Regions from separate parts of the Neisseria canis genome, predicted to be linked through region 2. Evidence: predicted binding sites of a transcription regulator. Region 2 holds the regulator's gene; each other region holds the start of a gene.
What was found. Region 2 encodes FNR, which switches genes on or off when oxygen is low (the NO sensors DNR and NnrR bind a similar motif). Its sites were predicted from a motif close to TTGATNNNNATCAA; they were not measured.
Positions count from the first base shown of each region.

Region 1 (4,213 bases), 1.2 Mb from region 2:
CGCCGTAGCCCAATTCGGCTTTCAGGATTTCCCCGCCGTGGGTATGCGCGGTTTCCACCCACACTCGGTGGGCTTGTGTTGCTGTGGAAAGGAGTAGGGCGCAAACGGCAAATAGAGCGGTTTTGTTTTGCATAAAATCTCTTTCTTGAGGTGATGGAAATCATAATGAATAAATGTTGATGTTATAATATAACATTTTAAAAGTAAAGATAAATGCCTGTCTGAAAGGTTTTCAGACAGGCATTCGATTTGCATTGGGATTAAAACACATATTTTATTGGAGTGTGTCAGCGTTAAGTAACGGGTAAAGTTGGATCAATTTACAAAACCCTACCGCTTGCGGATTATGCGTTGAGCGGTTTGAGCTGCAAGGTGAGGTTTTCGTTTTTAACTTTAAAGAGCAGGTCGATATTCGGATGTTTGCCGGGGTTGGTTTGGGCATCGGCAACGTGTTCAGCAAATAATGTCAAGCCCCGCTCGGCTGCTTGGGCGTTTAATGCGCCGTTAAATTCCTGCGCCAATGCGTTGTAAACTTTGAGCGAACCGAGCTTGCCGGGTGCAGCGGGGATATGGTGCAGCGTATTGCCGGCTGTGTCTTGCACATCCAAGCCGCTTAAATGGCCGATATCGGGTAGGGTTGCGAGATTGTCTTGAAAATTCATGGTACGTTCTTTCTTAGGTAGGTGAAACAGATGCCTGTCTGAAATTTTCAGACAGGCATTTTGATTGGTCTGTATTTTCTAAGCAAAATTCAGCGGGTGCCGAAAATTTTATCGCCCGCATCGCCCAAACCGGGGATGATGTAGCCGTGTTCGTCAAGATGGCTGTCGAGCGCGGCGGTGTAGATGGTTACGTCGGGATGTGTTTCGTTTACCAGCTTCACGCCTTCGGGGGCGGCCACTAAAACCAGCGCTTTGATATTGCGGCAGCCTTTCTGCTTCAGCAGGTCAATAGTGGCAACCATAGAGCCGCCGGTGGCCAGCATGGGGTCGATAATCAGCGCGGGGCGCGAATCCATGCTGTCGACGAATTTTTCAAAATAAGAAACGGGTTTTAGGGTTTCCTCGTCGCGTTGCAGGCCGACTACGCTGATTTTGGCGGTGGGAATCAGGTCGAGCACGCCGTCGAGCATGCCCAAACCGGCGCGCAGAATCGGCACGACGGTAAGCGTTTTGCCTTTGATGCGTTCGCCTTCGATTTCGCCGCACCAGCCGTCGATAATGTATTTTTCGGTGTCGAAATCGCGGCTGGCTTCGTAGGCCATCAAGCGCGCCAGCTCGGTGGTGAGTGTGCGGAATTTATAGGTGCTGCAATCGGCTTCGCGCATCAAGGTGAGTTTGTGTTTAACCAGCGGATGGTCGATGATGGTGATATTCATGGTGTATCTCTCTCGGATTTTGCCCGGTTATTATAAAACTTTCTAATCTTCCTAACCAACAATTTAATTTTTTAAAATTTCTGTATTGACAGAAATTAATAATAGCTTATAATACGAAGCATGAAACTGAATCCGACCACTCAAAAATTTGTATTGCATTGGGGCGAAATGGGCACGCAATGGGGCGTCAACCGCAGCGTTGCGCAAATCCATGCCTTGCTGTTTATTATCGGGCGGCCGATGAATGCGGAAGAAATTGCCGAAACGTTAAGCCTCGCGCGCTCGAATGTGAGCAACAGCATCAAAGAGCTGCAAAGCCTGAAGCTGGTTCAGATAACCCACCAGCTGGGTGACAGGCGCGATTATTTTACGACTTCAGACGATGTGTGGACTTTGGTGCGCACGATTGTGGAAGAGCGCCAACGCAGGGAAATCGAGCCGACGCTGCAATTTTTAAACGAATTGATGGCCACGCCTGAATTTGCCCAGGAAAACGAGCAGGTTCAGAAGCGTATCCGCGATACGCAGCAGTTTATGGAAGTGGCAACGAATTGGACGCGCGAAATGCTGAAGCTTTCCACCGGTACATTGGCTCAGGTTTTGAAGCTGGGGGCGAAAGTGCAGAAGTTTTTAGGAGGCAACAAGTGATGCTGGCACGATGAAAATGCCTGTCTGAAACTGCCACGCCGGTCGTTTGGTTTGACAAAGCGGTATTTCGATTGATTAAAGCAGAGCACCTGCTTTAATTTTTAAAAGTAAATTTCTTTTTTAACAGAAATAACGAAAGGAATGGAAATGGACTATCCTGTAAGCCATGTGATGAGTGTTATTGGTGTGATGACGGCTGCGTCGTTGTTGGTAAGCCTTGCCTGCTGGGCTTTGCTGGGCAAACCGCTGCAAGGCGTGTTGAAATATTTGTGCGACGATCCGCGTGACGAGGTTAAAGAGGTAAGCGGCTCTTTCTGGAAGCGTTTGTATATTTTGCTGATTATGATGGTGCCTTTGTTGATGGTGCTGCTGTTTGCGCCCGAGTTCGGAGAAAATATCGGTTTCAATCTGCTTTATGCGATGCGCGCGGCGTTTATGGGCGGAGTAACCGTGTTGTTGGTGTTGGCATTTTTGGTGCGCCGTCAGATTCAGTTTATTCAGAGTAACCGCGAGCCGGTGGCACCGAAAGTTGAGGAGCCGAAGTTTGTGGTCAAACCGGTAGCCGAGGTGGAATAAGAAATAGGAAATGCCTGTCTGAAAGTGTTTCAGACAGGCATTTTTTATGGGGAGCTGCCGGCGAATTAAAAGCCGCAAAGCAGTGAAAACGTGTCGACCGGCATCATTTCTTCAGCTTCGCCCAGCATGCGTTCGGGCGCGTAGTCTTTTCCCAGAAGCTGCTTGGGTTTGGCGCGTTCCGAGTTGGCAAAGCCGAGGGTGATGACGTCGGAGTTTTCAGGCGGGTAAACAACGGTGAAGTGGGAAAAGCCCCGTTTCAGTGTTAAATCGGTGTAAACACACATCAGCCAGCGGGATTGGGCGGCGGTGCGCTCCGAGAAACCGGGCGCGGAGAGGTAGGACTTTGCGTGCTCGCGCTTGATTTCGGTTGCGGTCATGTCAAACGGGGCGCCGGTGGTTTTTGCATTGATGGAGTAAAGCCGGGATTCTGCCGCACAAGCTGTGGCGATGGCGAAAGAGCAGATGAGTGGTAAGAGGAGTTTATGTGCCATGATGGGTTGGGGATGTGAATGATGAGCGGCATTGTAGGGTATTTGTTTTGTTGGGTGCAAACCAATGTTTCACAAGCTGATATAGTGAATCAACTTAAAAATAACACACTCGTCATACTCGGGCTTGACCCGAGTATCTCCTAATGTTATTGGAACTCAAGATACTCGGGTCAAGCCCGAGTATGGCGGTATTGTTATTATGTAAGTGGGTTGGCTATATTGTTGCGGATTGAACCATGCCTGTCTGAAAACCTTTCAGACAGGCATGGTTCATATTGCCGCACAAGCGTTAACGTTCTTTGAAATGAACACCTTCAAACACCCGGATCGGGTTGCCGCGTTCAACTTGATAAAGCTGGCTGTGTTTGGCGGCTGCATGTTGCTCCGATTGGGCGGCCTGCAAGCTTGCGATTTTTTGCAGCAGCAGCTCCCGGGCGCGTTTTTTGTTGGCGTGTTGGCTGCGCTCACTTTCTACGCGCACGGAAATGCCGCTGGCCGTGTGGGTGGCCCGCACGGAGCTTTCGGTTTTGTTGACATGTTGCCCGCCTTTGCCGCCGGAGCAGCAGGTTTGGAACACGATTTTGCCGCCGTCGGCGGTTTCAACCGGTTCGGGCAGGCGGAAAATGCCGATATACCAGTTTTTGCGCGGGTGTTTGGGGCGGACGGGGCTGCCGCAAATCCATTGCAGCGTGCCTTGCCAGCTTTTTGAAAAGGCTTCGGCGGCTGCTCCGTCCAGCCCGACCGTGGCGGATAAAATGCCGTGTTTGTCGGCCGTGTGCTCAAGGATTTCTGCCGTGATGCCGCAGCCCTGTGCTTCTTCGAGCAGCTTTTGCAGGGCGAAGCGGGCGAAAATGCGGCATTCGGCAGGCCCTTGTGCGGTGGAAATGTGTAAGCTGATGCTCATAATTAACCTCCGCAAGTGCCGCTGGTTTTATAGGTGAGCACCGGTTTGAAACGGACAACCGGAATGACCAGCCCGGCATCGGCCAGCGCGCGGATGATGCTGTCGATGTTTTTATAGGCTTGCGGTGCTTCTTCGTAAATCAAGGCTTTATCCCGACAAACGACGATGCTGCCGAACTCGGTTCGGCTTAAGGTGTCGGCGGAATATTTGTGCGAC
Region 1 is NZ_LR134313.1:2,548,212-2,552,424, reverse strand. Features, by position in the region: gene EL143_RS12080 (DUF4198 domain-containing protein) at 1-133, opposite strand, end outside; gene EL143_RS12075 (DUF2322 family protein) at 345-662, opposite strand; gene upp (uracil phosphoribosyltransferase) at 752-1,378, opposite strand; gene EL143_RS12065 (GbsR/MarR family transcriptional regulator) at 1,499-2,026, shown strand; gene EL143_RS12060 (hypothetical protein) at 2,174-2,602, shown strand; gene EL143_RS12055 (hypothetical protein) at 2,668-3,093, opposite strand; gene prfH (peptide chain release factor H) at 3,383-3,997, opposite strand; gene EL143_RS12045 (RNA ligase RtcB family protein) at 4,000-4,213, opposite strand, start outside.
Region 1: the regulator FNR is predicted to act here: its motif matches at 1,464-1,477, upstream of EL143_RS12065 (GbsR/MarR family transcriptional regulator).

Region 2 (4,213 bases):
TGTGCATCAAAATCAAGCAGCCCCAGTTGCGCCATTTGCTCTAAATCCTGAAGCTCTTGTTGGAAATACTCGCCAAAACGGATACCAAACTGGCCTTCATAATCGGAAAACTCAAGTGAAAAGCGGCACATTAAATCTTGGATAATCCGGCGTCGCAATATATCGTCCTGATTGAGCCGGTAGCCGCGCATAACAGGCAGGCGGCCTGCATCAAGAGCGGCATAATAAGCTTCGATGTCTTTTTCGTTTTGCGCATACATATTGCCGATTTTGCCGATACTGGACACACCGATGGCAACCAGATCACAATCGGCATGGGTTGAATAGCCTTGGAAATTGCGTTGCAGGCGGCCTTCGTGCAAGGCAATGGTCAATTCGTCGGAGGGCTTGGCAAAGTGATCCATGCCAATAAACTCGTAGCCGCGCGAAGTGAGGGTTTGCACGGCGTATTGGAGAATATCGAGCTTCTCTTCGCTGCTCGGCACACTGGCGGTATCGATGCGGCGCTGGGGCTTGAAAATATGCGGCAGATGGGCATAGTGATACAGCGCCAAGCGGTCGGGATCAAGCGACAACACGGTTTCCAAAGTAGACTTTATGCTGTCGGGCGACTGATAGGGAAGACCGTAAATCAAATCAACGCTCACGGATTTAAACCCGGCTTCACGCGCAGCCTCAATAACCTCCCGGGTTTCTGCTTCCGTTTGAACGCGGTTAACCGCTTGCTGCACTTTAGGGTCGAAATCCTGAATGCCCACACTCATGCGGTTAAAACCGAGCCTGCCTAAGTGGCGCACCGTATCCCGGCTGACCTTTCTCGGATCGATTTCGATTGAATACTCGCCGGCAGGCATCAGGGTAAAATATTTACGTATCATAGAAAATACGCGCTCAATTTGGCCGTCGCTCAGAAAAGTGGGCGTGCCGCCGCCAAAGTGGAGTTGGGCGAGCTTGCGGCTGCCTTTCAAATGCGGCGACAAAAGCGCCATTTCACGCTCCAGATAGCCTATATAAGCATCGGCTCTGCTTGTGTCTTTAGTGATGATTTTATTGCAGCCGCAGTAATAACAAATGGTATTACAGAAAGGAATGTGGATATAAAGCGATAAGGCTGGGTCGGCAGCCTTATTCTGCCTTCCGGCCAGCGCCGAGAGATATTCTGCTTCGCCGCAGCTGGAATCAAAACGGTCTGCAGTGGGATAAGACGTATAGCGCGGGCCGCTGGCCGGAAGGCTGGCTATCAAACGGCGGTCGAATTCAGGCAGGGCTTGATTGTGTATTGCGATGGTTTTCATAAGAAACTGCTTTAATTTTATAGGCTTTGAATGTTTTTGACGGTTGACGGGCGTTTTCCATAGTCAAACGGAAACCCGTTTGATAGAATGCGTACATTATGAACAAAAAGCCTTGATATGCGTCAAAAACGCATAAACAAAACAATAAGAAATAAGGATGATTTAAACCGTAAACCGGATATGCATTTATGACTACACACACTCCTGCAATTAAGACGTTATGTTCTTCTTGCTCGCTGCGCGAACTGTGCATGCCGATAGGTTTGGTTCCTTCCGAATTCGAGCAGCTGGACTCAGTCATCAAACAAAGCCGCCGCTTGAAAAAAGGCGAATATCTGTTTCGTACCGGCGAGGCCTTCACTTCGCTTTATGCCATCCGCACAGGCTTTTTCAAAACAATGGTGGCCAGCCAAGACGGGCGCGACCAAGTAACCGGTTTTTCCATGTCGGGCGAATTAATCGGAATGGACGGTATTTGCTCGCATGTGCACAGTTGCGATGCGGTCGCATTGGAAGACAGCGAAGTGTGCGAGCTGCCTTTTTCACACATGGAGGAATTGGGCAAAAAAATTCCTACCCTCCAAACCCATTTCCTCCGCCTGATGAGCCGGGAAATCGTGAAAGACCAAGGCGTTATGCTGCTTTTAGGCAATATGCGCGCGGAAGAACGGATTGCGGCATTTTTATTGAACCTTTCCCAGCGCCTGCAAATACGCGGTTTTGCAGCCAATGATTTTATCCTGCGCATGTCGCGCGAAGAAATAGGCAGCTATCTCGGCTTAAAACTGGAAACGGTAAGCCGGACATTATCCAAATTCCATCAGGAAGGCCTGGTGCAAGTTGAGCACAAACATATCAAGCTGCTGAATCCCGAAGCATTAAAGCAGATGGTTTCCGGTTGCTCGCATGCGGTGGAATGAACATCCGCCCGCAATATGATTAAAGCCGTCAACAATGCCTGTCTGAAACTGTTCAGACAGGCATTGATTCTATAAACGCGGCACAAATAAATTTTATCTGCTCAGATAAAGATTCCGTTTCAAAGTTATACACAACAAACAACAAAACCCGTGCAAATTTGCATACCTTTTCCCAAAGCGTGCTGTTTCTTATCCACTGTTTTTGCGAAAATACCCCCACTGTTTTGAGATAAAGCAACACACATACATTCAAGAAGGGAAACTTGTGAAACGCATTTTCTTATTTCTGCTGACCAATATCGCCGTTTTGGTGGTTATCAGCATCATTTTAAGCATATTAGGGTTAAACGGCGATCCCAACAACATGGCCGGCTTACTTGGCTTTTCCGCCGTCATCGGTTTTACCGGCTCGATTATTTCGCTGCTTACTTCCAAAATGGCAGCGAAACGCGCCGTAGGTGCCGAGGTGATTACCCAACCGCAAAACGAATTGGAAGCATGGTTGCTGAATACCGTAGAAGCCCAAGCGCGCCAATGGAACCTGCAAACACCCGAAGTTGCCATTTACGATTCCCCCGAACCCAATGCTTTTGCCACAGGCCCGAGCAAAAACAATTCTCTGGTTGCTGTAAGCACCGGCTTGCTGAACAACATGACCCGCGATGAGGTTGAAGCGGTTTTGGCACACGAAATGGCACACGTCGGCAACGGCGATATGGTTACGCTTACCCTGATTCAAGGCGTGGTGAATACTTTTGTGATTTTCCTTTCACGCATCATTTCCAATATGGTCGCCACCAATGACCGCGGTGAAACCAATGGTGGCATTTACTTTGTCGTCAGCATGATTTTGCAGGTTTTATTCGGCTTTTTGGCCAGCATCATCGTCATGTGGTTCAGCCGCCAGCGCGAATACCGCGCGGATGCCGGCGCAGCCAAACTGGTCGGCACGCCCAAAATGATTGCCGCATTGCAGCGCCTTAAAGGCAACCCGAGCGACTTGCCGCAGGACATGACGGCTATGGGCATTGCCAGCGAAGCCAAAGATTCGCTCTTGAGCACCCACCCGAGCTTGGATAACCGCATCGCACGATTGCAAAATATGTAAACCGCTCTAAATCACCAATGCCTGTCTGAACATTTTCAGACAGGCATTTTCAATATCGCAAACCGGCATTAACCCAACATCTTCACGACACGGCTGCCCATCTTAAACTTCGTTTTCAACACGGCCGGCAAGCTTTCGTCAAAATACCAACTGCCGTCCGGCAGCGACAATGCACCGCCTGCGCAATGAAATGTAAAGCACTGCCCGCTTAAGCCGTCCGTTTCCGTGATTTCAACCTCATGCATCTTCCCCCAGTCCGCCACGGGCAGCAATCCGGCGCTTGCCAACACCCGTTCGTTATGCAGCGGGTTGCCGCCCTCCGAAGCGCAACCACCCCTGCATTTTCCCGCAACTTCCATCGGACACGGCACGCCGCATATATAAGTTTGCGGCAAAATATCCAAAGCGGAAGGGCACAAACCCATTTCCGCCGCCCACACCGTTAACGCTCTTTTGGCAGACTTTTTATGCAAAAACAAACCAAAAGGCTTCTGATGATGTTTGCCGAAATACAAAGGCTCGATTTTTGCCTGCAACGCGCCGGCTTCATCCGGGCGGAAACGCACCGTCAAATAAGTTTTCATCCCCTGTTCGTGCTTCAAACCGTATTCATTGGCCAATTGCGCTTTCAGCCAAAGCGCATGCAAACCGCCTACTGCGGGAATAAAACGCACTCTTGCAGCCCGCTCCGCATAATCCGGCCTCTTTACATGCAAATGAGATGCCACCGCAGAGAAAACGTGTTCATGCTCACCCATATGCAGCGCCTGCCCGCCCTTATCCAACCAAACCAACACACCGTGCCGATCCGGCAGTGCGTAGAGCTGGTCGGTCAAATCAGGAGACAGCCAAGCAGGCAACATTTTCGGATTCATCAATGCCCTGCTGCG
Region 2 is NZ_LR134313.1:1,384,712-1,388,924, reverse strand. Features, by position in the region: gene hemN (oxygen-independent coproporphyrinogen III oxidase) at 1-1,295, opposite strand, end outside; gene fnr (fumarate/nitrate reduction transcriptional regulator Fnr) at 1,484-2,215, shown strand; gene htpX (protease HtpX) at 2,481-3,323, shown strand; gene EL143_RS06525 (3'-5' exonuclease) at 3,392-4,213, opposite strand, start outside.

Region 3 (4,213 bases), 1.1 Mb from region 2:
TGGGCGTATCGGTGGTGCAGTTTACCGTGCCGTTGGTGATTACCGCGGGCCTGTTCGGCGCATTGGGCGGTGAAGCGCAAACTTGGGTAAAAGGCGATGAAACCAAGCAGATTTGGCTGCAAAACGCAGGCTTTATCTGGGTGCCGTTTATTGTCTTGTCGACATTGGCCGCCTGGTTCGGCATGAACGATTTAGCCAGCGCCAGAGCCAGCTTCAAAGAGCAGTCGGTAATTTTCAAGCGCAAACACAACTGGTTGATGTGTATTCTTTATTTGGGCACGTTCGGCTCGTTTATCGGTTTTTCCGCCGGCTTTCCGCTGTTGATTAAAGGCCAGTTTCCTGAAGTGGATCCGGTGAAATATGCGTTTTTAGGCCCGTTGGTCGGCGCGCTGGTGCGCCCGCTCGGCGGCTGGATTTCGGATAAGATTAAAAGCGGCGCCAAAATCACCCAATTGGTGTTCACCGGCATGATTATCGCCGTGTTCGGTGTGTTGGCATTTTTACCGACCAACGGTCAGGGCGGCAGTTTCTGGGGCTTCTTTGCCTGCTTTATGGCCTTGTTTGCCTTAACCGGCTTGGGCAACGGCTCAACCTTTATGCAGGTGCCGGTGATTTTCCTCAATATGCACGAGCAGCTTGCTTTGCAAGGTGTGAAAAGCAAAGAGCAGGCCTTGCAAGATGCCACTAAAGAAGGCGCGGCTGTGATTGGTTTTACCGCAGCATTTGCCGCTTACGGCGGCTTCTTGGTTCCGAAAAGCTATGGTACGTCGATAGAAATGACCGGCAGCGTGAACGCCGCGCTGTATCTTTTCATTGCTTTCTATGCTTTATGCTGTGTGATTAACTGGTGGTATTACATGCGCAGCGGTGCCGAAGCCAAATGCTAGCTTACGCTTTCGGATGCCTGTCTGAAAAATATTTTCAGACAGGCATTGAATATTGCGGCGGCAGCCCCATGTGTTTCGGGACATTCAACCCGTTTGCAATAAACTAAGGATAGAGCAATGATTAAATTAACCACCAACAAAGGCGTGATTATTCTGGAACTGGATCACGACAAAGCACCGGTAACGGCCGCCAACTTCGAGCAATATGTGAAAGACGGCTTTTACGACGGCGTGATTTTCCACCGTGTCATCAAAGGCTTTATGATTCAGGGCGGCGGCATGGAGCCGGGGATGAAAGAAAAGCAAACCCGCGAGCCGATTCAAAACGAAGCGCAAAACGGCTTGAAAAACGACAAATACACCATCGCTATGGCGCGCACTCAAGCACCGCATTCCGCTTCCGCACAATTTTTCATCAACACCAAAGACAACACTTTCCTGAACCACACCGAGCCGAGCCTGCACGGTTGGGGCTATGCCGTGTTCGGCAAAGTGGTTGAAGGCTTCGATGTGGTTGACGCAATCGAAGGCGTGGCAACCAAAAGCCACGGCTACCATGATGACGTGCCGGTAGAAGACGTGGTGATTGAAAAAGCCGAGATTGTATAAGGTCTTTTGTAATACAAGCCTGTCTGAAAAATGTTTCAGACAGGCATTCATCGTTATTAAGGCTGCACATGTTTATAGAATTGCTACACCAGAAAATCAGCAACACCGACTATATCAGGCTGATCGAACAAAACCGAACCGGCTTTTCCGCCGCCGAGCAGGGTTTGCTGGAGGATATTGTCCGAGCTTTCGAGTTTGATGTGGTACAGGCGCAGGCGCTGGCTCAGGCTGTGGCGCAACAGGCGCGTTTCGATCCGAATGCGTTGCATATCGAGTTTGACGACGAAGAAGACACCACCGCCATTTGCCCGCACTGCATCAATCCGCCCATGCCGCCGCTGCGCGATTATATGGAATGGCGCAAAATGCGCGGTTGACCGGATGTGTTGCGAAGCGTCAAAATGCTTGTCTGAAAACCTGTTCAGACAGGCATTTTGACTGTTGGCGCTTATTCGGATGAGGCGGCTTTAAAGAGAGTTTGCCGCATTTGATTCAGGGTAGAACATGCAAAAAAAAAAAAGAGGTGTGGCACGGCCACACCCAAACACACACACATCAAGAGGAAAGAGATAGGTTTTATTTCTTCGGTGTTTGCGCTGCTTGTTTTTTGATCCAAAAAAATAAAAATACTGCAATCACAATTACGGTGAAAATTGTGATAAACGACAAAATACCCACAGGGGATTTGAATAATTCTGTCAATAATTCCATGGTCGTGTTCCCAGTATCGGTTTGTTTATATTAGTTCATAGTAATTATAGTGAATAATTTTTATCCGGCATTGACTCAGGTCAATAGAATGCTTTGATTACAGCCATATTTCGGAGCATATCGAAAATGAACAGCTGTGAAACCGGCCGATACGGCGCCGGTTTCACAGCTGTTTTTTGCCAGAATAAAGCAAACTTACATATCGGCCATTGCCATCAGGCTGGCATTGCCGCCGGCCGCGGTGGTGTTGGTGCTGCAAGCGGTTTCTTCGAATATCTGCAGGATATCCAAGCCGTTTCCGGCAGGCAAAATGCGTATCAGCGGGCCGTTGCTATGCGCCAAAGTGAGTTTCACGCTTTCGGGCAGCGGGTTTAACGCGGCAACATGGCTGAGGCCGAGTGTTTCGGGATGATTGCTGACTTGCACCAAGCCGTTTAAGGGGTGCGCATATCCCGCCAGCGGATGATCGGGTGTGATTAAGGTGGTGATGCCGTTGGCCGCCAATGCAACCAGGGCGGAGAACGCGGCAGCCAAATCACCGCCGTAAAGCCACACGCGTTTGGGCGCGCGCCAGCTCAATACGTTTCGCTCGCCTGTGGGGCCGGGCAATACCTGTTCGGCATGGCGCAGGGTTTGGATGCGGGCTTGGCCGAGTGTGCCTGCCAGCGCCAGTTTTTCGCTCTGCGGCAGCGGCAGTTGCTGCAATACATTCTGCAGTACGGCCAAAGCCTGCTCATCCGCTTGGCCGATGCGGCTCAGCTGCGGAATGCGCCAAGTGTTCAGACGGCTTAGGCGTTGCAGGTAAAAAGGGCCGCCGGCTTTGGGGCCTGTGCCGGAAAGGCCGTGTCCGCCGAAGGGCTGCACGCCGACCACGGCGCCGACGATGTTGCGGTTGACATAGATATTGCCTGCTTTGATGCGGCTTCGGATATGTTCGACCGTGTTATCGATGCGGCTGTGGATGCCGTGGGTGAGCGCGTAGCCTTTGCTGTTGATTTGGTCAATCAGGCTGTCGAGTTCATCGGCGCGGTAGCGTACCACATGCAAAACCGGGCCGAACACTTCGCGCTGCAAGTCGTTAAGGTTATTCAGTTCAAACATAACCGGCGCGATAAAGGTGGCGTTGCTTGCGTTTTCAGACAGGGGTATCTGATGGAAAGATTTGGCTGCGCTTTTCATCTTGTCGATATGGCTTTGCAGGTTGTGCTGTGCCTCGGCGTTGATTACGGGGCCGATGTCGGTTTGCAGGCGCACCGGATTGCCGACGCACAATTCGTCCATTGCGCCTTTAATCATCCGAACCATATGGTCAGCCACATCTTCCTGCACGCAAAGAATGCGTAGGGCGGAGCAGCGTTGGCCGGCGCTGTCGAATGCGGAACTCAATACGTCGGCGCACACTTGTTCGGCCAGAGCGGTGGAATCGACAATCATGGCGTTTTGGCCGCCCGTTTCGGCGATTAACACGGGATTGTCGCTGTGTTTGGCCAGGGTTTGGTTGATCAGGCGCGCCACTTCGGTGGAACCGGTAAAAATCACGCCGTCAATGCGCGGGTCTTGGGTGAGCGCCGCGCCCACGTCGCCCGCACCCAGCACCAAATGCAGCGCTTCGGCGGGTACGCCCGCCTGATGCATAAGGCGCACGGCATAATGGGCAATCAGGCTGGTTTGTTCGGCGGGTTTGGCAACCACGGTATTGCCCGCAGCCAACGCGGCTGCTACCTCGCCGGTAAAGATGGCGAGCGGGAAATTCCACGGGCTGATGGCGACGATGGTGCCGACGCCGAAGCTGCCTTCGGGTAAAGTCTGCTCGGCTTCGTTAGCATAGTAGCGGCAGAAATCCACGGCTTCGCGTACTTCGGCAATGGCGTTTTGCAGGGTTTTGCCGGCTTCGCGCACGGCCAGCATCATCAAAGCAGGCGTGTGCGCTTCGAGCAGGTCGGCGAAGCGGCGCAGAATAACCGCGCGTTCGGCGGCGGGCGTGCCGCGCCATGCGGCTTGTGTGG
Region 3 is NZ_LR134313.1:2,499,731-2,503,943, reverse strand. Features, by position in the region: gene EL143_RS11840 (NarK family nitrate/nitrite MFS transporter) at 1-887, shown strand, start outside; gene EL143_RS11835 (peptidylprolyl isomerase) at 1,005-1,496, shown strand; gene EL143_RS11830 (hypothetical protein) at 1,565-1,873, shown strand; gene EL143_RS11825 (DUF3149 domain-containing protein) at 2,073-2,207, opposite strand; gene putA (bifunctional proline dehydrogenase/L-glutamate gamma-semialdehyde dehydrogenase PutA) at 2,403-4,213, opposite strand, start outside.
Region 3: the regulator FNR is predicted to act here: its motif matches at 2,278-2,291, upstream of EL143_RS11825 (DUF3149 domain-containing protein).

Region 4 (4,213 bases), 980 kb from region 2:
ACCCGAAGCAGAAATTTCAGCCGCACAAGAACAAGCCGAAATACTGCAAGCAGAGCATGAACATTATGAACAGCAGCTGTTAGACAGTGAAGAACGCTATGCCTGTCTGAAAGAAAACGTTCAGACAGGCATAAGTGCATACAACGACTTATACCAAAAACACATCACACTTCAAGCCGAACAGCAAGCTATCGGCACATTGCTGCAAAACAGCAGCCCAAACCATGACTTTTGGCAGCAGACACCCCACGCTACCGCACCGGCATTATGGGAACACATCAAAGCGCCTGATGACTGGCAGCACGCATTAGCCGCCTTTCTTGAAACAAAATTACAAGCAAAAGCCCTAAATGCTGAAAGTAATTTACCCACACCCTTGCCGCAAGGCTCTGCAGCATGGTTTTACACCGACTTGTCCTCAAGCCGCAAAACCCAACCGGCACAGGCATTGATCAACCAAATACAAGCCACACAGCCCTACCAAGCTGCGCTTACATACTGGCTCGACGGCGTTTTATGTGCGCCATCTCTGGATTACGCCCTGCAAAATCGGGAGCGCTTACAAGGCCATCAACGCTGGCTGACACCCGAAGGCCATCAAATTGATGCCATCGGCGTCGTGCTTTATGCCGAAAAAAACGGACAGAACCTGATTGAGCTGAAAAACCGCCAAGATTCGCTCAACGAGCAACTCCAAGCCATCGCACCTCTCCTGAAACAGGCCGAGCAGAATAAACAAGAAGCCCAAACTACTATCGAAGCGCATGAAACACAACACAAAACATTGCAGGCACAACACCGCCAACATGCCGCACAACTGCACGCAGCACAAGCCAAAGCCACCGAATTGCTCACGCGCACCAACCAAGGGCAGCTTAGGCGCGAGCACATTGAGCAAGAGCTGCTGCTGCTTGAAGAAGATCAAATCACACTCGAACACAGCAGCGACAGTCTGCAAAACGACATAGAATCGCTCACCGAAGCCGCCACCGAATTAGAAAGCCAACAAAATGCACTAAACAGCACACGCCAAAGCCGGCAAAACGAGCTCAAGCAGGCCCAACTCGCCCTACTTGAAGCAAACCGCCGCTACGGCGTGGTTGAAGTGGCCGTACACAAACAACAGCAGCGCAAACAATCACTGGAGCAGCACATCGCCACACTCGAACAGCAAACATTAGATTGGCAAGAACGGCAAACAGAGCTCGCGCTGGCCTATGAAACCGAAGAGCAAGACTGCGAACAGCGCGAAAAACTCGAAGTGCTGACCGAACAAGTTGCCGTTTTAGAAGAGCAATACCTTGCCATACAGGAATGCCTGTCTGAAACCCAGCAGCGAGGCCGCGAACTGTATGCCAAGCAGCAAACGCTTGCCGCAGCCCTGCCCCAGCTGCAGGCCGCCACCCAAACCGCCCTGCTGCAACAGCAAGAAGCCTTAATCAATGCCAAACGCCATCACCAAAACTTGGAAGAGCGGCATGCCGATTTCGATGCGCTTGCCAAACTGGCCGGGAAATCCGGTTTGAAAGAGCTTTCCGGCGGCATCCGCAGCCTGGCGCAACAAATCGAAGCATTGGGTGCCGTCAACCTCGCCGCCCTTAAAGAGCTGGAAGAAGCGCGCGAACGCGACGGCTATTACCGCAGCCAAAGCGAAGACGTCCAATCCGCCATCGATCTATTGGAAGAAGCCATCGGTCAGATTGACAACGAAACCAAACAGCGCTTCAAAGAAACCTTTGATGCCGTAAATGAAAAAGTACAAACCTTCTTCCCGACCTTGTTCGGCGGCGGCGAAGCCACTTTACATATGATAGGCGATGACTTGCTCACCGCAGGCGTATCCATTATGGCGCGCCCGCCCGGCAAGAAAAACAGCACCATCCACCTGCTTTCCGGCGGCGAAAAAGCGCTAACCGCCATGAGCCTCGTGTTTGCCCTGTTCAGCCTCAACCCTGCACCTTTCTGTCTCTTAGACGAAGTAGACGCACCGCTTGACGATGCCAACACCGGCCGTTTCTGCAACCTGGTTAAAGAAATGTCGGCGCAAACCCAGTTTCTCTATATTTCACACAACCGCCTCACCATGGAAATGGCCGAGCAGCTCATCGGCGTTACCATGCAGGAAAAAGGTGTATCGCGCATCGTGGCGGTGGACATCCAGCAAGCCCTCAGCATGGCGGAGGCCTGAGCACCGCAAATCTAAAATATGCCTGTCTGAAACCTCACTCGGAGCAGATTTTCAGACAGGCATTTGTCTATCTAATAAATAGTTAATCATATAATTTTGATATGTATCAAAATCCAAGCAAACCCGCCATACCGCCATCTTGAATTCGCCTTATCCGCATCCTAAAATAATACAAATAAATAGTTGAAACTATCATTCGACCAAACATCACCGTATTAAAAACATTTACAAACAACCATCACGAATAGAGAGTAACTATGTCATTTGTACAATGGACTGTTGACCTGGCAACCGGCTTTGACGATATAGACGAGCAGCACCAACAATTAATCAACCGCATCAACAATTTTTACGATGCCGACCAAACCAAAGACCGCGACCTGATTGCCAAAGCCCTCAAAGAGCTTATCGACTACACAACCTACCATTTCCAACAAGAAGAAAAAATGCTGGAAGATGCGGGCTACCATTTGCTGGAGCAGCACAAAAAAGTCCACATCAACTTCCTAAGCCGCGTTGCCACTTACCAAAGCCGTTTTGAAAACGGCGACGACATCGGCGAAGAGCTGCTTACCCTGTTGGACGGCTGGCTGTTCCGCCATATCCGCATCAACGACCACGGCTACGTCGATCCGGTTAAAAAGTCCGGCGTCAGATAAACCAAGCGTAAAACCGCGAAAAACAGGTTTGGATGCAAAGGTTTACGCATTTATAATCATGCCTGTCTGAAAACATTCAGACAGGCATTTCAGCATATAACACATTATTCACATATGGAAAAACACACCGAACTCATCCCGCCGCACATGCACACCCGCCGCCTGCTGTTGGCTGCCGGCGCCGCGGCGCTGCTCACACCCAAAACCACTTTGGCCGGCATGCAGCGCGAAGAAACGCTTTCCGACGACGTGGCTTCCGTGATGCGCGGCGCCATCAACAATGTCAACCCCGCCCGTTTGGTATTCACAAACAGGCAAGACGGAGAGCGTTGGTTAAACGACATGTCGGCAAGGCTCGCACGCTTCATCCCCAACGCGGAAGAACGCAAACGCCTGCTGGTCAATATCCAATACGAAAGCAGCCGCGCCGGATTGGACACCCAAATGATACTCGGGCTGATCGAAGTAGAAAGCGCATTCCGGCAATATGCCATCAGCAATGTCGGCGCGCGCGGCTTGATGCAGGTTATGCCGTTTTGGAAAAACTACATAGGCCAACCCTCACACAACCTGTTCGACATCCGCACCAACCTGCGCTACGGCTGCACCATCCTTCGCCATTACAGCAACCGTGAAAACGGCAATATCGCCCGTGCACTCGCACGCTTCAACGGCAGTTTGGGCAGCAATAAATACCCCAACGCCGTTATCGGCGCTTGGCGCAACAGATGGCAATGGTCTTAAGCTTTTTGATAAACTTTGATAATCAACCCGCCCGCCGGATATACCCGCACAGCCGCCGCAAGCTTAATGCCCAAAGCCCCTGCATCCGGTTTCAAATAATCCCAAACAGCCTTATAATCCCGCCATCTCTTTTTCAGACAGGCATCCGCCCCGCATAATCATTATGGCAAGAGCAAAGCAAAACCGCATGTACCCCGAAGAATGGCGCGCCAGCACATCCATGGCTTGGGTTTATGCCCTACGCATGCTGGGTATGTTTCTCGTATTACCCGTATTGGCACTTCATGCGGCAGACTTGGCAGATGCGGAAAACAAAATGCAGGTAGGCCTCGCCATGGGCATCTACGGCCTCACCCAAGCATTGTTCCAACTGCCTTTGGGCATAGCTTCCGATAAATTCGGTCGCAAAAAGGTAATTTATTTCGGCTTAATCGTATTTGCCGCAGGCAGCTTTTTGGCTGCTTGGGCCGATTCATTACCCATGCTGATTATTGCACGCGCATTGCAAGGAGCAGGCGCGGTGAGTGCAGCGGTAACCGCGCTGGTGGCGGACTTAACGCGCGAAGAAGTGCGCACCCGCGCAATGGCCATGATCGGTTTGAGCATCGGGCTTACCTTTTCT
Region 4 is NZ_LR134313.1:2,362,424-2,366,636, forward strand. Features, by position in the region: gene smc (chromosome segregation protein SMC) at 1-2,188, shown strand, start outside; gene EL143_RS11190 (bacteriohemerythrin) at 2,446-2,847, shown strand; gene EL143_RS11195 (lytic transglycosylase domain-containing protein) at 2,962-3,591, shown strand; gene EL143_RS11200 (MFS transporter) at 3,755-4,213, shown strand, end outside.
Region 4: the regulator FNR is predicted to act here: its motif matches at 2,285-2,298, upstream of EL143_RS11190 (bacteriohemerythrin).